One region of the Chryseobacterium tructae genome, then DNA from elsewhere that is predicted to be linked to it. Evidence: riboswitches for the same ligand, from Rfam matches in the RefSeq annotation. Region 1 holds a riboswitch; each other region holds the start of a gene.
The links. Region 1 has a riboswitch for cobalamin ahead of QWZ06_RS18620 (T9SS type A sorting domain-containing protein). Riboswitches for the same ligand answer to the same signal wherever they lie in the genome.
Positions count from the first base shown of each region.

Region 1 (5,345 bases):
CTATTACGGCTACATTAATCTGCGAAATCAAACTAATCTGCGAGAGAAAAAATAATGCACGCAGATTTTGCAGATAACGCAGATTCACAGTATGAATTTAATTAAAAAGTAAAATAAATCAATATATAAATCTTATGAGAAGAAAAATAGTTGCAGGCAACTGGAAAATGAACAAAAATGTAATTGATGCACAACAATTAATGATTCAATTGCTAAGCTATAAAAACAATAATGCTACCAACTGTGAGGTTTGGATCGCTCCCCCATCTTTGTATCTAATGATGGCTAAAGACATCTTTGAAAAGGATGAGATCGGTGTATTTTCGCAGGACATGAGTGAGCACGAAAGCGGAGCATACACAGGAGAAATTTCTGCTGATATGTTGGAATCTATCGACGCTACAGGTTCTTTGATCGGACACTCTGAAAGAAGACAGTACCATGGTGAAACAGATTCTCACTGTAACAGAAAAGTAAAATTAGCATTGGATAAAGGTCTTACTCCCATCTATTGCAATGGAGAAACTCTTGAACAAAGAAAAGCAGGACAACACCTTGAGGTGGTTAAAAACCAAACTGAAGTAGCTCTTTTCACACTTTCTGCTGAAGAGATCAAAAAAGTGGTTATCGCTTACGAACCGGTTTGGGCTATCGGAACAGGAGAAACTGCTAGTCCGGAACAGGCTCAGGAAATTCATGCTCATATCAGAAATACAATTGCCACTAAGTACGGGCAAGAAGTAGCTGATGAGGTTTCTATCCTTTATGGAGGTTCTGTGAAACCAGACAATGCTAAGGAAATTTTCTCTCAACCGGATATTGACGGTGGTTTGATTGGAGGTGCTGCTTTAAAATTAGAGGATTTCTCTAAAATTATTGAGGCTTTCAACTAATATTGAAAAGAACAATATACATACAAAAATCCCCTGAAGGTCATTTTCAGGGGATTTTATTATAGGTTTTGGCTAAAGCCAATGGAAGATATTTTTATTTTTTTAAACGGGCTAAAGCCCGTTTCTATTGAATAGGTTCTTTAAGCATTCACTTTAGAGCAAAAGACATACAGTTTGTCATTGACTACGTCGAATCTTCGATTTCTGACGAAGGAAGAATCTCTACACAACTTTTCTTACCATTTTACAGCTTAGATTTCTCAAGAATTCCACTGTTTCCGTTTTAAGTTTTGGAGTAAAATACTTCTATTGAACCATTTAAATGATATCCAATAAAAAACGGCGGAATAAATCCCGCCGTTTTCCTTTAAAAAAAATCTAATTATTGAATATCGACTACGTACATAGTTCCTTTATCTACCTTCCCGGTTTTAGGAAGTATTTTTGCTTTAGGATTTCCGTTCCCATCATCTACTACTCCAAAGTCATCATCATTGAAAACAGCCAGTTTATTATTTCCTAAATAAACAATTCCCTCGAATTTATCATGTTCATATCCCAGTTTAGCCACCAGGTCTACTGCTAATTTTTTAGAAACAGGTTTAATCCCTGCCTTGGTAAGCTCATCCCATGTACATTGTTCCAGAGCTTTTCCATTGACCAGCATTCCGTCTGCAGCTGCAAGATCAGTTCCGTTTACATCTGTGGCTTCAGCTAGATTAATTCTGTACACTTTTTTAATTCCACTTTGTGTTCCAAAATTACCGTCTCTCTCAATAACAAGAAATTCATTATTACCTAATGCTGTAATATCACAAACTGAGTCGGAAGCTCCGCCATCCTGTTTATAAAGATATTGCTTTGTTTTTCCGGTGGTGATATCGAAAGTAACGATCCTCGTTAAGGTTGTATTGGTTGCCAAAGCTTTTGAAGGAACAAACATCATAGATTGTATGGTTCCTACTAATGTTTTTCCATCCGGAGTTATACAAAGTCCTTCCATCCCTCTATTGGCTCTTCTTTTCGCCAAAACGGCAGGTAATTTTCTATTTCCTGTATTTACACCAATCGGGCTTATTCTTTCAAGCTCTACTCCATCGGCATTGTAATGAACAATATGCGGACCGTATTCATCGGATACCCAGAATGTCCCATCTGCTGCTGCCACAATACTTTCACTGTCTAAACCATAATTATCTGTGCCCAAACATTTCCTGCTGCATCATATGCTACTTCACCTGTACTGCCCATTCCCACAGGATTTGGAAGCCCTGTAATGGGTTTTCCTGCTGGATTTTTAAGCTTAATATACTTGATAACCTCTATTTTTCCGTCTGCATTAATTTTAAAATGCATAATGGTAGGAGTAAAATCAGGGGTTAAAAACTTTTTCCCTTTCAGATAATCTGTATTCGGACCACGGTCTGTAATGACATAAAACTCTCCTTTTCTCGTAGGATGAGCTGCTGCTCCGGAACCGAATCCGCCATTAATTACATCCACACCATTTATCGTTGCCAATTTCGTAAATGGAAACTCCTGTGGAAGTTTAGAATAATTAATGTCTTGGTTATTTACATTGGTGTCATCGTCTTTGCTGCATGACCATAATGCAGTCATCATCAAAGCAGATAATAGTAGTTTTTTCATATTAACTTTTATGGCGCGAAAGTATAAATTGATTATAAACTGATCTTGAATATAATGATAATTGTATTTTAACAATAGAATCTAAAGATGAATTCAATATAAACAACAAAAACACTATTTTAACTTAAAAAAGTAAATATTTATACCCAATATCCTATCAATCAATAAAATTCATTTTTAAATAATACAATTAATTTTCAAAAAGACTAGAAACAAATCTATAATTCACAAAACAGATATCAAAAATTTATGTGATATATTTGTCCTCTTTAAGGTTGAACACTGTTCATAATAGGGAATCAAGTGAGAATATTATCCAAATCTTGAGCTGTACCCGCAACTGTAAGCTGTTTATTCCTATAGTTTCATTATACCACTGGGCTTTGCCTGGGAAGGTTAGCTATAGGATGCGAGCCAGGAGACCTACCTTAAATAGACATTTAGTTTTAGGATATGGACATATCGTATGTCTTCATTTCCTATCAATAAGTTTCGGGAATAAAACTTTAATTTAATTATATTATGAGAAAAATCTATTTTTTTTTCTTACTGCTTTGTACGCAGTTTTTCTTTGCCCAATTCACAGAAAACGACATTAAGTTTTGGGTAGGAACCGGTTCTAAAAAAGCCTATTTCATTGCCGATTTTAATGACAACAATACTCCTACCTCTTATGCCTGGGGCTACCGTTTTGATGATGATAATTTAAAGGCAGAAGACATGATCAATGCTATCATTTCGGCAGAACCTAAAATGGAAGCTGATATTCTTTCAGGGTATATGTACAGTTTTGCCTACAACCACCATACACCAAGCACCGATGATTATTGGATTCCGTGGTTTGGGCCAAATGCAGAAAATATGTCTAATAACAATAATGGCCCAGGATCTGTTAATTTAACAGACGGGCTATGGTTTGGTATTTCCTATGGTATTGATGAAATAGATACTCCTCCATCAACTCCGGTACCTGCCTACAGTTCTCAATGGTACACCTCATCTCAAATTACCAACTGGATTGGAACTGGAACTCATAAAAGTCTTGTTGTTGTAGATTTTGGAACCCATAATGCTAATGGCAATGCCAATTCTTTTGTTTTTGGAATTCAATATAATGGCAGCATAACAGCGGAGCAAGCTCTGCAACTGATTCAGTCAAACGCTTCCTATTTCAATTTTACCTCCAATAATAACCAGGTTTCAAGTTTATCATTAAATAGCTTCTCAGGAAATAGCTCAGGAGCTGGAAACTGGAAATTATATACAGGAAAAGACCTTTCAAGCTGGCAGAAAAAAACTAATCTTAGTCAAATTCAACTGAACAACAATACGTGGTTGGGATTAAGCTTCGGTGAAAGAAGACCATTCACTCCTACTGAGGCAAGCAATGCTACATTATCTGTGGCTTCAGTCAATAAAAAAGCTTCCTTCAGCATTTACCCAAATCCAACAAGTGATTTTATTCAGATTGAAACATCTGAAAGCATCCAAGAAGTGAATATCTATTCTTCTTTAGGACAGAAAGTGATGACTTCCCCAACAACGAAGATTAATGTTAAATCTTTAAATACTGGAGTATACTGGGTTGAGGTTAAGACTAAGAATGGTTCTACCGTTCATAAGATTGTAAAGAAGTAGAGAGGGGATTATCACGTCTTCAATTGTGGTTTAATTCCTCATATTTATTTTGCTCAAGATATATATTCGTGACTAAAACAAAAAACGCATCCCAATTGGGATGCGTTTTTCGATATGATCATACAATCAATTATTTTTTCTCTGCTCTTTGAAGAACCTCATCTACCATTCCGTAGCTCTTAGCTTCTTCAGAAGTCATCCAGTAATCTCTGTCGGAAGATTCTCTACCCATTCATAAGTTTGTCCTGAATGGTGAGCGATGATGTCATAAAGCTCCTGCTTTAATTTCAGCATTTCTCTTAAGTTGATTTCCATATCAGAAGCTACTCCCTGAGCACCTCCTGAAGGCTGGTGAATCATTACTCTTGAATGCTTAAGCGCAGAACGTTTTCCTTTTTCTCCAGCAACCAATAATACAGCTCCCATTGATGCAGCCATTCCTGTACAAATTGTCGCAACATCCGGCTTAATGATCTGCATTGTGTCATAAATACCTAATCCTGCGTATACGCTACCACCAGGAGAGTTGATATAGATTTGAATATCTTTAGAAGGATCTGCACTTTCCAAGAATAAAAGCTGAGCTGTAACGATGTTCGCTACTTGATCATCAATTCCTGTTCCAAGGAAGATAATTCTGTCCATCATCAAACGAGAGAAACGTCCATCTGAGCAACGTTTAATCTTCTTTCCTCCATGATGTACGGAGTTAAGTTCGTTGGGCCATACATTCCCATATACTGATCGGTAGCTAAACCGTTGTTTCCTAAATGTTTTACAGAGAAATCTCTGAATTCTTTTTTAATGTCCATATTGATATTATGTATTATTTTAAAATATTTTCAAAGTTTAAATTACAATATTTATTCCTAAAATTTTATAGGACTTTTTGTCACAGAATCCGGAATCCTTTTGTCTTTAAACTATCTTTTTCTACCTGCATAGATTCCCTTGATTGGGGAATATTCGATAATATTACTGAGTCTGATAGAAGCTTGTTTCAATAAAGTAATCTTTTTAATCAGCTCATAATACTTTACATCATCCGTACTGCTGTATTGATCAAGTTCTTTCGCTGTTTCTGTAATCAGATAATCAATATATCTGTATTTATGTAGCAAAACATCACCCTGGATCTGATCTGCAACTTTATCACCATAATTA
Region 1 is NZ_JAUFQR010000001.1:3,767,154-3,772,498, forward strand. It holds gene tpiA (triose-phosphate isomerase) at 135-893, shown strand; gene QWZ06_RS18610 (esterase-like activity of phytase family protein) at 1,276-2,100, opposite strand; gene QWZ06_RS18615 (esterase-like activity of phytase family protein) at 2,076-2,543, opposite strand; cobalamin riboswitch at 2,799-2,988, shown strand; gene QWZ06_RS18620 (T9SS type A sorting domain-containing protein) at 3,066-4,181, shown strand; partial or broken gene clpP (ATP-dependent Clp endopeptidase proteolytic subunit ClpP) at 4,312-4,993, opposite strand; gene dnaG (DNA primase) at 5,105-5,345, opposite strand, start outside.

Region 2 (5,345 bases), 1.2 Mb from region 1:
ATCACATCAGCATCCATATCCGCAATATTCTTAATGATGTCATTAAATTCAGAATAACACATATGTGTATGGATTTGAGTCGTATCTTCTACTCCACTTGCTGAGATCTTAAACGCTTGCACAGCCCATTTCAGATAATTCTGCCAATCTGTTTTTCGCAATGGAAGACCTTCACGAATAGCTGGTTCGTCAATCTGGATAATTCTGATTCCCGCCTTCTCCAGATCCTGAACTTCATCGCGAATGGCCAAGGCAATTTGCTTACAGGTTTCGGAACGAGGCTGATCATCACGTACAAATGACCATTGCAAGATGGTAACAGGCCCTGTTAACATCCCTTTACCCATTGATTGGTTTGAGACTGAGCATATTGAGACCAGTATACTGTCATCGGTTCAGGTCTGGAGACATCTCCAAAAATGATTGGTGGTTTTACACAACGACTTCCGTAGCTTTGAACCCAGCCGTTTTTAGTGAAGGTAAATCCTTTCAATTGCTCTCCGAAATACTCCACCATATCGTTACGCTCATATTCTCCATGAACAAGAACATCAATTCCAATGTCTTCCTGCCAACGAATGGTTCTCTGGGTCTCTTCTTTTAATAAAGTATCATATTGCTCTGCAGTAAGCTCTCCTTTTTTAAATTTAGCTCTCCAGCTTCTCACTTCAGCAGTCTGTGGAAATGATCCAATGGTTGTTGTAGGAAATAATGGAAGTTGTAGTGCCTTTTGTTGCGCTTCCTTACGGATATTGAATAGATTTTTTCTTTGTGAATCTGCCTCTGTTACAGAATTTGCTCTTTGTTTTACACTTTCATTATGAATGAGTGAAGATGTTTTTCTGTCTGAAACCGATTGTTTATTCTCCTCAAAATCCTGAAGAATATTTTGATCTGAAGCTCCTGAAACTAATTCTTTAAGCGTTACTACTTCTTTTACCTTTTGTTTGGCAAAAGCCAGCCAGTTTTTGATTTCAGCAGTAAGGTCGGTTTCAAAGTCTAAATCGCATGGTGAGTGCAGTAAAGAACACGACGGAGCAATGAAAACTCTTTCAGAACCTAATTTTTCAATTGCTTTTTGGATGATGGATAAAGATCTTTCATAATCATTTTTCCAGATATTTCTTCCATCTACCACTCCAAGAGATAAGCTTAAGCTTTCTGGAGTAGAATGAAGGACATCTTCAAGCTGTTCAGGGTTTCTTACCAGATCAATATGCAGAACATTTACAGGAAGTGATGCAGCAAGGGGTATATTGTTTTTTAACCCTTCAAAATAAGTGGTTACAATGAATTTCAGCTTTGGAAATAGTCTTCTAAGTTCGGCATAAGCAAAAGTATACACTTCTTTTGCTTTTTCAGTGATATCTAAAGCTAAGAAAGGTTCATCAAACTGAATCCATTCAGCACCCTGACTTTGTAATTTTGATACAATCTCAATATAGACCGGAAGAAGATTGTGAGCAAGATCCAGTTTATCAAATCCTTCTTCTTTTTCCTTTCCTAAAAGTAAATAAGAAACCAAACCGATAATCACAGGTTTTGCATTAATTCCTGCTTGCTTTGCTCCTGCAAATTCATTGAAAATTTTATCTGAAGTAAGCTTGAATTGTTGATTTTTATAAAACTCAGGAACAATATAATGATAATTGGTATCAAACCATTTGGTCATTTCCATGGCGGTGATATCCAATCCGTCTTTCTGATAACCTCTTGCCATAGCAAAGTAAAGATCCAGTTCAGAATTGTTCTTTTTAAGAGCTACTTCATGATAACGAGTAGGAATCGCACCTACTACAAGGCTCATTTACTTACAGTTGCGCGACAGCTCGTGATTCTCACACGATTCCCTATTAATCTACCTTAAGTAAAACCTTTCCTGTTTGATGAAGATTGTAAAGAACTGATCTTTTAACAAAATTAACTTTGATAAAAGATTTTAATTTTGTGTAAAATTACTAATCCAGAATATATTAACAATAGAAAGGTTTTTATTCGGTTGAATAATCTTTTTAATTTTGTTTTTTTAGAATATAATTCTGTAAATTCGAATGATTTTTAAACTTAAAAGAATAATATTCTGTGGAACATCTCGATGATAAGGATATAAAACTGCTGAAATTGCTTCAGAACAATGCAAAACTGACAGTTAAAGAGCTTGCTAAAGAAATTAACCTCTCTCCTTCCCCCGTTTTTGAAAGAGTAAAAAGACTGGAGCAGGAAGGTTTCGTGAAAAGGTATGCTGCTATTTTAGATGCAGAAAAGCTTAACCGTGGATTTACGGTATTTTGCCAAATCAAATTAAAGATCCATGATCGTTCTGTAGGCTATGATTTTGTAAAAGAAATTCTGGAAATTGAAGAAGTGGCAGAATGCTACAATATTTCCGGTGATTTTGATTTTCTGTTAAAAGTTCAGGTTCGGGATATGAAACATTATCAGGATTTTGTATTTAATAAGCTCGGTTCTGTAGATTCTATAGGAAGTACACACAGTACATTTGTAATGGCTGAAGTAAAGAATAATCAGGGTTTGACTTTGTAAAATAAAAAAAGCCGCTCTATTGTTAGAGCGGCAATACTTTTTTAACTTTTAATGGGGTTGCTGATTAGCAAGTAGAACCACACTCTAATAATTTGATGTGGATTACACCATTAACTACACACTGTGTTTGGCATAAAGCGTTTCCTACAACGGTACCTACACCGCCGATAACTCCACCTACTGTAGATCCTACACCGGTAACAACACCTCCAACGATAGTACCTACTCCTCCAAGAACGCCACCAACAACGCCTCCTAGACCTCCTAGTAAACCTCCGATTGGATCAAGTAATCCTTCTCCTGAAATTGATTTAGTTCGTTTCTGTCTAGTTTTTTGAAATTTTTCATGATTAAAATTTTATATGATTAATACATAGCAAATATATGATAATTAATAATAAACTTATATTATTTTGAATAAAATAATTAAACAATTTTATCATTTAATATTTCGTTAATATAAATGGGTAATATTAAAAATATCGTTTTTATTTGTATCTGATTGATTTACTAAATTTTAAAAAACATATTTCAAATTTTAAATTTTAGAGTTAATATTTTCAATGGAAATGAACTTTTTTATGGTTAATATTTAATATTTGTTAAAATGAGGTTTTTGATCTCAAAAATGAAGGCTTAAGCCGGAAAAAAGAACGTCTTTTTAAGCTAGTTTCGTTAGCTTTAGTTAAGGAATGATAAAATTCTCCAAATTTTAGGGTAAAAACTGCTCTGATTATTGATAGCGGGGAGCAAAATTTGTATTTTTGTGGACATACTTCTATCAATGTCAATTTTTTCAAATAATATACGCTCTCTAAGAGCCAAGAGAAAGCTTTCTCAACAAAATGTAGCTGATGACCTTGCGATCTCCAGAGTGAGATATTCTAAATACGAAAATGGAATCTCGGAACCTCCTATGGAGCTTCTTATAAAAATCGCCAAGTATTTTCATGTGAGTATAGATTTGCTGCTATCAGTGGATCTTCAGAAATATTCAACAGAAGATATGCTAAAGCTTCCGGATAACAGAATTGTTCTTCCTGTAGCTGTAGATGATCTTGGAAATGACACCATAGAAATTATTCCACAAAAAGCTTCCATGGGATATTTGGAAGGATATAGTGATGTGGGATATATTGAAAGTCTTCAGCGTATTGCCCTTCCCTTTTTAAATAATGGAAAATACAGAGCATTTCCGGCAGATGGAGATTCGATGCCACCATTCAGAAATGGCTCCTATATTGTAGGAAAATATGTAGAGGGAATTGATGAGTTGAAACCTGGAAAAACTTATGTTTTCATTACTCAAAATGATGGGATTACCTATAAACGTTTTAAGGAAAATAAAGGAAATGCAATTTCTGTAAGTGCAGATAATTCTTTCTATGAACCCTATGATATTCCCTTTGAAGATATTGTGGAAATCTGGCAGTATGCTTCAGGAATTTTCCCTGAAGATTTTGAACCTGGAGATTATGAAAGCTATAATTTCAAGGAAATGTTCCGGGAACTAAGACAAGACATTAAAGAACTGGATAACAAAGTTTCTATACGCCGTAGAAAGTCTTCAAAATAAACGAATTGGTTACGTCATATTACAAAGCAAACAGGCTCTTCAAAATGAATTGGAGAGCCTGTTTTAAAACCAGCTAAAATGTAAAATATGATGTTAAAATACGTTCTGTTTATACAGGAGATGCTCTCAGCATGAGATCATGTAAATCTGTATTTTTAAGGTAGGGCTGTAGATACTGACTCCCTGGTCCATAGGCTGCCACTTCTACATAATCTCCTGAATGATCCATACTGATCCAGCCTACCGAATTCCGGCTTTTCTGAATTTCTGAATACAGTTTAAATGGCAGTTTTTTATAATTGTAAAGTCCTTCTTCTTTTTCCAATCCACTGTAGAAACTTTGCAAATGTTTGGCTTCATCATCATTCAAAACCAACATATTGGCTTCATATATCCAGTCTTTAATATCTTTAATGGAGTGATCTTTATGAATTTTATTCAGGATATACTCATTGGTGTATTGATAAGATGAGATGCTATTGAAGTTTTTTGTGGCGTCTTTTCCATAAATTGTTCCGGGATTGGCATTTCCATGATCTGTTGTGATAATTACCAGGGTATTTCCATCTTTTTCAGCAAAATCCATTACTGCTTTTACCGCTTCATCAAATGCCAGTTGATCATGAATCAATGCTGCAATATCATTGGCATGGGCTGCCCAGTCTACTTTTCCGCCCTCTACCTGAAGAACAAAGCCCTCCGTATGATCCTTCATTTGATTAATAGCCGCAGTGGCCATTTCTGCTAAAGTCGGTGTATTTCTAAATTCAGAAAGGTGAGTTCTGTCAATACTATAAGGTAAAGCTCCTGTATTGAAAATTCCTAATATCTTATCTCCTTTTTTAATGTTTTTTAAATCTGCACGATCTTTCAAAACTTGATAATTCTTTTTTCTATAAGTGGAATAGAGATCTTTTTGGTCTTCTCTTTTTAATGGATTAAAAAACTCATCTCCGCCTCCCATTAAAACATCTATTTCTAATTCGGCATACATTTCAGCAATTTGAGGCTCTGCATTTCTTTTTGAGGAATTAACACAAAATCCTGCAGGAGTAGCATGTGTTACGGTAACAGTAGTCACACATCCTGTCTTTTTTCCGGCTTTTTTATATTGCTGCCATATTGGAAAATGGTTTTCACCATTCGCTCCCTTATTTAATACTCCGTTTTGCACTCTTATCCCGCCTCCAAAAGCTGAACTGGCCGCTGCAGAATCTGTAACAAT
Region 2 is NZ_JAUFQR010000001.1:2,578,805-2,584,149, forward strand. It holds partial or broken gene metE (5-methyltetrahydropteroyltriglutamate--homocysteine S-methyltransferase) at 1-1,786, opposite strand, end outside; cobalamin riboswitch at 1,761-1,893, opposite strand; gene QWZ06_RS12770 (Lrp/AsnC family transcriptional regulator) at 2,083-2,544, shown strand; gene QWZ06_RS12775 (hypothetical protein) at 2,640-2,882, shown strand; gene QWZ06_RS12780 (XRE family transcriptional regulator) at 3,329-4,120, shown strand; gene QWZ06_RS12785 (alkaline phosphatase) at 4,230-5,345, opposite strand, start outside.
Region 2: linked by a shared signal. The riboswitch ahead of metE (5-methyltetrahydropteroyltriglutamate--homocysteine S-methyltransferase) and the one ahead of QWZ06_RS18620 (T9SS type A sorting domain-containing protein) in region 1 are both predicted to bind cobalamin.

Region 3 (5,345 bases), 2.0 Mb from region 1:
GTTTTTCAGGAAATATACGGGCTAAGTTGACTTTGTATTTCTTGATAAGTTCAGGAATTCCCTCCTCTCTTCTTCGCTTGTGCCCGATAGGGTATTCTACCACGATTTCATCTAAAATAGTTCCGTCATTCAGTTCTATAGTCATTGCATTGGCAATAGAACGTTTTTCCGGGTCATGATAATCTGTTGTAAACTGAACATCTTCAACACATTCAATTTTGTCACGCAGAACATCAATTCTCGGGTCAGATGCAATATTATTTTCGTAGTCAGCAGCGGTTAATCTTCCGTAGATCAATGGTACAGCTACCATATATTGAATACAATGGTCTCGGTCTGCCGGATTGTTGAGAGGACCTTTTTTATCGATGATACGAATCGCTGCTTCGTGAGTACGGATCGTAACCTTTTTGATATCATCGGTTGTTTTTCCAATCCCCTTCAAAGTTGTATGTAAAGTCATTGCAGCTTCTACAGCAGTTTGAGAATGGAACTCAGCCGGGAATGAAATTTTGAATAATACATTTTCCATAACGTAAGAACCATACTCTCTCTGAAATTTGAATTCATTTCCTTTGAAAGAAACGTCATAGAATCCCCATGTTTTTGCTGTTAAAGCAGATGGATAGCCCATTTCTCCTGTCTTTGCTATTAAGGCTAAACGTACTGCTCTTGAGGTTGCATCTCCGGCAGCCCAAGATTTACGGGAACCTGTATTGGGAGCATGACGGTATGTTCTTAAAGATTGTCCGTCTACAAAAGCTAATGAGACAGCATTGATGATCTCATCACGAGTTAAGCCTATCAATTTCCAACAACAGCTGTAGAAGCCAGTTTTACCAATAATACATGATCAAGACCTACTTTATTGAAAGAGTTTTCCAATGCCATTACGCCCTGAATCTCGTGAGCCATGATCATAGCTTCCAATACCTGTTTCATTTTTAAAGGCGCTTTTCCTTCTGCAATATTAGTTCTTGATAACCAGTCTGCTGTTGCTAAAATTCCACCCAGGTTATCTGAAGGATGTCCCCATTCAGCAGCCAGCCATGTATCATTAAAGTCTAGCCAACGGATAATAGCTCCGATATTGAAAGCAGCCTGAACAGGATCTAATTGAAATTGTGTTCCCGGAACCTTCGCGCCATGAGGAACAATTGTTCCTTTCACGATAGGGCCTAAAAGTTTTGTACAAGCTGGATAAGTTAAAGCTTCCAGACCACATCCGATCGTATCCAGAAGACAGTAATGTGCGGTCTTCCATGCTAAATCGTTTTTAATTTCATAGTTCAATACATAATCGGCAATATCTGTTAATACCTGATCTGGTTGTGGTCTTTCATTTGAAATGTGTGATGACATCTTTGTTTTATAGTTTTATTATTAGGTAATCTGTTTATTTTCTGTCTTGTAGAGAAATGTATTCTTTATTCTCCGGGCCTGTATAATTGGCACTTGGACGGATGATTTTTCCATCCTGTCTCTGTTCAACAATGTGGGCACTCCATCCTGTCACTCTGGAAATAACGAATAGCGGTGTAAACATGAGAGTGGGTACTCCCATTAAGTGATAGGATACGGCAGAAAACCAATCCAGGTTTGGAAACATTTTCTTTTCTTCCCACATGACGGTTTCTAATCTTTCTGCAATATTATAAAGCAACATATCTCCCGCTTCCTCAGAAAGTTCTTTTGCTACTTTTTTAATGACTACGTTTCTAGGATCTGAGATCGTGTAAACCGGATGTCCAAATCCGATGATGACCTCTTTGTTGGCAATACGCTGGCGGATATCAGCTTCCGCTTCGTCCGGTGAATTGTAACGGCTTTGGATTTCGAATGCCACTTCATTGGCACCCCCATGTTTTGGGCCTCTCAAAGCTCCGATTGCTCCTGTGATGCATGAATAAAAATCTGAAGCAGTTCCTGCAATAACACGAGCTGTGAATGTAGAGGCGTTAAATTCATGTTCAGCATAAAGATTAAGAGATATTTCCATTGCTTTTACCCAGGAATCGGGCGCTTTTTTACCATGTAAAAGATGAAGGAAATGTCCACCAATAGTATCATCGTCTGTCTCTACATTGATTTCTTTACCGTTATGTGTATAGTGATACCAGTATAAAAGTCCGGAACTGAATGAAGCTAATAATTTATCTGCAATATCTCTTGCTCCGGCAACATTGTGATCGTCTTTTTCCGGCTGAATGCTTCCGATAGCAGATACCATAGATCTCATTACATCCATGGGATGAGCAGCTGCAGGAATACTCTTTAAAATATTTCTTACAGAATGGGGTAGCCCTCTTAAAGACTTTAATTTAGCTTTATAATTTTTCAACTGGGCTCCGGTAGGCAGCTGACCATAGATCAAGAGATAAGCTACTTCTTCAAACTCTGCTTTCTCTGCCAGATCCAGGATATCATATCCTCTGTAATGAAGATCATTTCCACTTTTTCCTACGCTACAAAGCGCGGTATTACCTGCTGCTACTCCTGAAAGGGCTACGCTTTTCTTAGGCTTGAATGTTGGTTCGCTATTCGTTGACATTACTATTTTGTTTAAAAAGGTTATCTAATTTTTGTTCATAATTATGGTATCCAATGCTTTGGTAGAGCTCTTCTCTGGTTTGCATCGTGTCTAATACATGGGCCTGTGTTCCGTCTTTGCGAATGTGCTCATAAACATTGAGAGCCGCTTTATTAGCAGCACGGAAAGCTGAAAGAGGGTAGAGGATCAGTCCTACTCCTGCGGTTTTTAATTCATCAACAGTATACATGCTGATCATTCCAAATTCAGTGATATTAGCCAAGACGGGGATTCCTGTGGCATCTACAAATTTTTGATAGAAGCTTAAATCGGGAACGGCTTCTGCGAAAATAAAATCGGCACCAGCTTCTTTGTAGGCGGCAGCTCTTTCTAAGGTTTTTTCCAGTCCTTCATTGGCAAAAGCATCGGTTCTGGCTCCGATAACAAAGCTTTCATCGGTACGGGCATCAGCGGCAGCTTTCAATCGGTCTACCATTTCTTCTTTGCTTACGATTTCTTTTCCAGGACGGTGTCCACAACGTTTTGCTCCTACCTGATCTTCGATATGCAGAGCTGCTGCTCCCGCTTTGATTAATGACTTTACAGTTCTTGCAACATTAAAGGCTGATGGACCAAATCCTGTATCTACATCTACCAATAAAGGTAAATCGCAAACATTGGTAATGCGCTGAATGTCTATTAATACATCTTCCAGCGTGGTGATTCCCAAATCCGGAATTCCTAAAGATCCGGCAGCAACACCACCTCCAGAAAGATAAATGGCATTAAAGCCGGCTTGTTTCGCCAGTAATGCATGATTGGCATTGATGGCTCCAACAATCTGAAGAGGACTTTCTTTTTGCATAGCCTCCCGGAATTGGGCACCGGGAGACTTCCAGTTTTCATGTGTAGTCATTTTAATATTTATTGTTTAGTTGAATTTTGTTCGGTAAGAAAGAAGAGCTTTTATGCTGGGGTGAGGATGTAAAAAGAGAATGGTTAAAGGAAATCAGATGGGTTGTTGGTGAGCACAAAGACAGATATTTTTGAGAAATTCTGCATAATGAGATCTGTGATGTCATAGATCTGCTGCTCGTGGATACATAATTGTGATTGGTTTGGTACATCTTTTAACTTTTTACATAGATTAAACCCTATAAAAAGTTCTTGGTAAACTTCACGATGTTTTGTGAGAAAGAAAAATTACGGAAAGGGGACACGGATGAGTTACAGACCTGCAGAATAAACATATACTGTTCTGCTAGTATCTATCTCAAAAATTAAATAAGTTGATAAGCAATTTTATCACACAATTATCCATACCGTATCATACCTGACTATAAGCTTCAGATCGCGAAAGCATCGTCACTACGAAATAGGCAGGTCTCCTGACTTGTAACAGTTTTTATCATCCTTCCCATATACCGGAGCATACAGTGGATATTGATTTGATAAAAACCTTTTAGTGTTACTTACAGTTGCGCGACAGTTCGTGATTTACACACGATTCCCTTTTAATTCACAGCTAAGTGTAACCAATTTCGGTTGATAAAGAAGGTGTTAAGAACTCCTTGGTGGTAAATATAGCCATTTTATGAGAACGACAAAATATTTTATGTAAACAATAATTAATTTTAGGTAATGGGTTGATTGTGTTTTGTTTGTGAAACTTTGTTTTTTAATGATATGATAAAAATCAGTGTTTTCAAAGGTTTTTTTTATTACCAAATCGTTAACAAATACGGTTGAATATTAAATGAAATAAAATAAAGGATGTGTTTTATGGTAACTTTTTGTATCTGAAAATAGACCCATTAAGCCTAAAAAATTATAGATTTTGAAAAGGTCATTATCAGTAAATATGAACTGAAATCATTGAAGAATTTAATGAGTCAGTCCATTGGTATTTCTAAGCTTACTTGGGATTAAATTGTATTTTCTCTTAAATGCAGCCGAGAAATGTCTTGGGTTTTTATATCCAATAATATCAGAGATCTCGTTAATATTCAGGTTTCCTTCAAGAAGCATTTTTTTCGCTTCTTCCATTTTCAGATCGTTCCAGAAGTTGAAAACGGTAGTTCCGAATAGTTCTTTAAATCCTTTTTTCAGTGTAAATTCGTTTGTTCCTACCTGATGGGCAAGGTCTATTAATGAACAGTTTGTACTGAGATTATTGATAATAAAGTCCCTCACTGCATATATTTTTTCTTCATCTTTTTTAAGTAATGATGAGTTGGAAGAGTCACTTTTGAAAAGCTGTTCCAGTTGTAAAAGAAGCAATTCAGCAACTTTAGCTTCCAGATAAATTCTTTTAAAAGTCCCTTTTCGGTCACAATGGATGATGTCGTTTAGAATCTGATACATTTCCAGGCTGATGCGGTTATGATCCGGATTGATGAGACATGAGTGCTGTTTTTCAATCGCATTTCTGAAGGTATTGAATAAACCGGAGTCTTCGGGAAGGAATTTTTTAAAAAAGTTAGGAGCCAAATTGATTTCCAGGATCTGCATTTCCTGACCGTCAAATTCCATCTGACCGGACATCTGATTTGCATAAATAATGTTGTGCTGGTAGCTGTCAAAACACACTTTACTATTGAAGTTTTCCGAAAGGGCGGAACTTTTTCCTTTTAACGAAAAATGCATTTCAACACTATCGAAATCGGCCTCAAAATACAACAGTATCTTATTTTCTAAAGAAACATTTCCAAAACCGATATGCACATTCTCGAAACAGATCTCATGATAAAAGCCACTTCCATAAGGTGGTTTCAGGTAGGTGATGCACTCTCTGAGATCACCATCATTTACAAAA
Region 3 is NZ_JAUFQR010000001.1:1,772,949-1,778,293, forward strand. It holds partial or broken gene QWZ06_RS08680 (bifunctional 2-methylcitrate dehydratase/aconitate hydratase) at 1-1,362, opposite strand, end outside; gene prpC (bifunctional 2-methylcitrate synthase/citrate synthase) at 1,397-2,551, opposite strand; gene prpB (methylisocitrate lyase) at 2,538-3,446, opposite strand; cobalamin riboswitch at 3,892-4,085, opposite strand; gene QWZ06_RS08695 (helix-turn-helix domain-containing protein) at 4,415-5,345, opposite strand, start outside.
Region 3: linked by a shared signal. The riboswitch ahead of prpB (methylisocitrate lyase) and the one ahead of QWZ06_RS18620 (T9SS type A sorting domain-containing protein) in region 1 are both predicted to bind cobalamin.

Region 4 (5,345 bases), 2.5 Mb from region 1:
TTTCAAAAAAGGCAAATTGCTTTTTTAAGTCTTTATTTTTGTTGTTAATAATGAGGAAATAGATCAATGAACCAATAACGATCAGAGCTAAGATGAGAGTGGAGATCCAGAAAGATTGTAAGTAGGTTTGTTTTTGAAATTCAATATTTTTATTTTGATTGGTTTCTACCAATTTTACAATATAGCGTATCCCTTCTCTGGTGCTGGAATTTGTTTTGATTTTTAAATCATTATAATATTTGTTGTATTGATGGTACTTGCTATCATCATGAAGAGCAAAATAGGTTCTGGATAATGATTCGTAGAATTTAATTTTTAAATTATTGAAAGGAAGGTTTTCAATCAAAGCCAATCCCAATTCTAGTTTCTGAACGGAGGTTTTATAGTCTTGTATCAAAAAATAATACCGAGATAGGTTTTCATAAGCCAATCCGAGTAAAAATGGCTGATTTTGTTGTTTTTCAAGATCAGAAATAATGCTTTCTATGAGTTTTCTATACTCAGCCAGCTTATTTTGCTTCATTAAATAAGAAGAACGAAAAATTCTGTTTTCTGTTTTTATAATTTTATTCTCTTCATTATAAGGATCAATGTATTGGTCACTTTTGTCAAGGTTTTTTAATGCATTCGGGTAATCTCTGTTGATTCCTAGGTTCAGAGCTTGCAATTGATATAGTTTCGCTGTTGTTATCCTTAATTTAGGATCATTGCTTTCAGAAGTTTCTGATCCGATAAGAGATGAACAATTATCTTTTTTGACTGATTGTATAGTCCCAGGTTCTGATATTGGTCTGCCAGATTGTAATCCCCAAAGATCTGCATGAAGTAAGATAAATTTTGATCCTGATCTTCTTTTTGGGAAAAACTATTGACAGACTGCATATAATCACCCTTCATAGCGAAAGCCTGTGAGATTATATTCTGTAGGATGATTTTATGTTCTATGTCCTGATCACTTACGAGAATTCCCTGAGTATAGCTGATGCAATCATCAGAATTTTGATACAGTTTCTGGAATGCCTTATCAGCGATAATATTAAAATCCGGGCCAGATTGTCCTTTGATAATAATAGAATATACGACAAATGTCAGCAATAAAATGAGTCTGCTATTCTTATATATTTACTGAATAACAATGTACTTTTTATGTTTTTTCTAATGATTCTTCTAAAATCAGTTTTCAAAATGAATTTTATTTAAGAGTTTGATTATTAGGGTTTTAAAATTTTAATTCTTTCGAAATTCACGAATTGTGAAAGCCTTTTCCTTTTGTTTGGTTAAATATAATATTAATATTGTTTCTGTTGATTTAAAATATTAAATATAATCATATATGGAAAATTTTTACAAAATGACAATTAAATTATTGGTAGCTTATTTCTTCGTGAATTTTGGTGTGGCTGAAGCCCAGCTTACTGTAATGGGATATGGAAATTATAATGTAGGAGCTATTTCTAATAAAGGAGTGGTAAGTATGCATACATCTGGTGGCGGAATATTTATGTGGGACGCTAACAATGGGATTGTACAAATAGGATCTATATCAAATGGCTATCCGGCTGCAGGAAGAACAGTTGTTTCTAATGACGGATTGAAAATCACATCTTCAGTGACCAATACAGCAACAGGGTTTAATGAAATTTCAACTTACGATGTATCCTCTTCTACATGGGTTAACAGAGGAGGTCTCGTTCCTACGGGTTGGGATGGTAGTGTAAGTTCTGCTTGGGGAATGTCTGCTGATGGAAATACAATTGTAGGGTTAGGCTGGCTTTCGGCAGCAAGTGCTCATGCAGTTAAATGGGATGAAACCAATGGAATAATAGATCTTGGAAGTATGGTTACAGGACGTAGTTCAAGAGCGAATGCTATAAGCTCTGCAGGAAATGTAATCGTGGGCTGGCAGGATGAACCTACAGGAACCAGAAGTGGCGCCAAGTGGATAGATGGGGTAGAAAGCTTTATTACCGATAACAATGGTGATAATGTAGGTGAAGCAGGGGCTGTTTCTGCAGATGGAAATACCATAATTGGTTCAGCTAATCCTAATCCTTATGTATGGAAGGCTGGAACTGGAGTTACCTATATAACACATCCTAATGCTTCATTCTTTTTCAAAGGAGGTGCAACCGGAATTTCTGGAGATGGAACGAAAGTCATTGGATTTTATCGTGCCTTTGGAGCACCACCAATGTCTGGAGAAGGCTTTATCTGGACAGAAGAGAGTGGACGTATTAATCTTAATGAGTATGCTGAAAGCTTAGGAATTAATACAAATGGAGTAACAATGGGACTGCCGTTGGCTATTTCTCAGGATGGTTATAAAATTGCAGGAATGGGTGTGGACGCTTCCAATCAAATGGTAGCTTTTTATTTGGATATCACAGGATCTCTATCAGTAAGTGATGTGGAGAAAAATAAAAATATTATTGGTATTTATCCTAATCCGGTAACTGATATTTTATACTTTAAAGGGGCAGGAAAAATTGAAAAAGCGGAAGTGTATAATATGGTTGGGCAAAGAGTAAAATCATTCACATCTGTAGAAGATCACATTGATGTAGCTTCATTACCAAAAGGAAATTATATACTACAGCTTTCACAAAAAGGAGGAAAGCAACAGAATCATAAATTCATCAAAAAGTAAGATTCAACAAATTTTAATAATAGTTATACATTGAATGGCTGCTTTCATTATTGGAAGCAGCTATTTTTATGTCGGGAGTTGAAAAACGAAGGCTGGTGATTTTCATTCGTATCTTCCTGACCGCCTGTTATAAAATTCATTTTTTGCCTAATACATTTAAAAAACTATCTTTGCAAAAATTATGGTTTCCAGTATATTGGAATGAAAAGGGAATTGGGTGAAACTCCCAAACTGTCCCCGCAACTGTAAATCGCAACAAGAATTTCTGTACATAGCCACTGTATAAAAACGGGAAGGCACAGAAAGCGAAAGTCAGGAGACCTGCCAGAATAATAATCAAAAAAAAACATATTGCTTTCGGAGGAAAAGTAGAAGAATATGGATATAAAAAGATCTTTAGTACTGTTTTTGTCATCTTATGGCTGCTTTCTTTTCGGACAGGAGAAAGTTGTTGATACGATATATATATTCGACAGCCAGATGAATAAGGTGAAACTTTTCCATCCTGTAAAAACGATTACTCCTATAGAAGCTCAAAAGAATTCTACTAACCTTTCCGAATTGCTGAGGTTTCAATCTAATCTTTATATTAAAGAAAATGGCCGTGGCGCTGTTTCTTCACCGTCTTTTAGAGGAACATCAGCCTCACAGACCGCTTTTGTCTGGAACGGAATTAATATTAATTCTAATTTTTTAGGTCAGGGAGATATTAACAATATTGCATTGTTTGGCTATGATCAGATCGGAATAAAACCGGGCGGGGGAAGTGTTATCTATGGTTCGGGAGCTATTGGAGGAAGTATTCACCTGAACAATAATCTTGATTTTAATAAAGGATTTCATGGTTCTCTGTTTTCGGAAGTAGCTTCTTTTGGTACTTATAATAATTTTGTGAAAGGTTCTTACAGTAATGATAAATTTAGCTTTAAAGCTTCTGCAAATTATGCCGTAAGTGCGAACGATTATGAAGTTCCGGAATTGGTAGTAGGCAGAACCCCATTTAAGAATATCAATGGAAGGTATTACAATACAACCTTTAATATTGGTGCAGCTTATAAAATTGCAGATGCTCAGACAATTTCATGGCAGAGCCAGATGTTTGATGCTTCGCAACATTATATGATTTACGAGGAAAATGGTAACAGAACAAAATATAAAGCAAACACCGTACGAAGCCTTATTTCCTGGGATATTAATAAAACCAATCTTTCCAATAGCTTAAAGGCTGCTTATACCGAAGATAATTACCGGTATTTTTCGGATATTCATTCGAGCAAATCAAGTGGAGCTGAAGGAAAGAATTATATCTTTAAAAACGATTTTAATTACTTTATAACTCCCAAAATCAATATTAATGCTATTGGAGAGTTTCAAGTGAATAAAGCAGTGGGATATGATACGGGAATAAAAAATATTAGCCGAAATATAGGTTCTGTATCCGGAATGATTAGATATTTTGCTTCCAAAGACTTACGTTTTGAAGCAGGTATAAAGAAGGATTTTATAGAGGGAATCTCATCTCCGGTTCTGTATTCTTTTTCTGGGAAATGGAATGCTTTGAAATGGTATCATATAGGAGCAAGCTTTTCAAGAAACTTCAGATATCCTACTTTTAATGATCTTTATTGGCAGCCGGGAGGGAACCTGAATTTAAGGCCTGAGACTTCTTTTAATCTTGATATGGATCATGAGTTTAATTTTGGAGGTTTTAAGATTACGCTTAGCCCATATTACATGGATATTAAAGATTATATTAGCTGGCTTCCTACTCCTTATGGATATTGGTCTCCTTTTAATACCTATAAATCTGAATTTTACGGATTGGAATCACAGGTTACCTGGAATAAAAATTTTGGCAGACATAGTCTGAAGATCAATGCAGGATATACCTATTCAAGGTCTACGAATAAGGAAACTCAAAAACAATTGATGTACGTTCCTTTGCATAAAGCAACGGGATCTATAGATTATAAATTTGACTTCCTTACAATCTATGCTCAGGGACTTTTTAACGGACTTACTTATACCACAGCAGACCAAAAACGATCGGTAGCTTTAGATCCTTATTTTATTTTAAATGCAGGAGCTTCTGCAGATATTTTAAAAAAATATACTCTGGGATTTAAAGTGAATAATCTTACAGATATCGTTTACCAGACAGTAGCCGATTATCCTATGCCGAAAAGAAACTATAGTATTTACGCAACAATTAATTTTTAAATAATATGAAACTGAACAAATTTTTACATCTTCTTTTTGCTTTCACGATTCTTGTGGGGGTAGCATCATGTAGCCTTGATACTACTGAAGAGCTAACTCTACAACCTAGAGTTGATTATAGCAACGGATTCCTGATTGCCAATGAAGGTAAATATGGAACACCTAATGCAGAAGTTACCTTTGTTACTTCGGATCTAAGCGTTAAGCAGGATAATATTTATTCTTTAATAACGGTGGAAAACTAGGAGATGTTCTTCAGATGATCGCTTTTAATGGAAACAATGCTTATTTATTATTAAATAACTCAAACAAAATTCAGATTGTAAACCGCAGTACTTTTAAAGCAACTGGTGAAATTACTGCAGGGCTTAACACGCCTCGTTATATGGCATTTGCTAATAATAACATGTATGTAACTAATGATAAGTATAATGGGGATAAATTTGTAAGTGTTTATAAGACTTCAGACAATTCTCTT
Region 4 is NZ_JAUFQR010000001.1:1,222,479-1,227,823, forward strand. It holds gene QWZ06_RS05925 (helix-turn-helix domain-containing protein) at 1-667, opposite strand, end outside; gene QWZ06_RS05930 (hypothetical protein) at 694-1,095, opposite strand; gene QWZ06_RS05935 (T9SS type A sorting domain-containing protein) at 1,352-2,647, shown strand; cobalamin riboswitch at 2,813-2,990, shown strand; gene QWZ06_RS05940 (TonB-dependent receptor plug domain-containing protein) at 3,026-4,867, shown strand; gene QWZ06_RS05945 (hypothetical protein) at 4,873-5,112, shown strand; gene QWZ06_RS05950 (hypothetical protein) at 5,127-5,345, shown strand, end outside.
Region 4: linked by a shared signal. The riboswitch ahead of QWZ06_RS05940 (TonB-dependent receptor plug domain-containing protein) and the one ahead of QWZ06_RS18620 (T9SS type A sorting domain-containing protein) in region 1 are both predicted to bind cobalamin.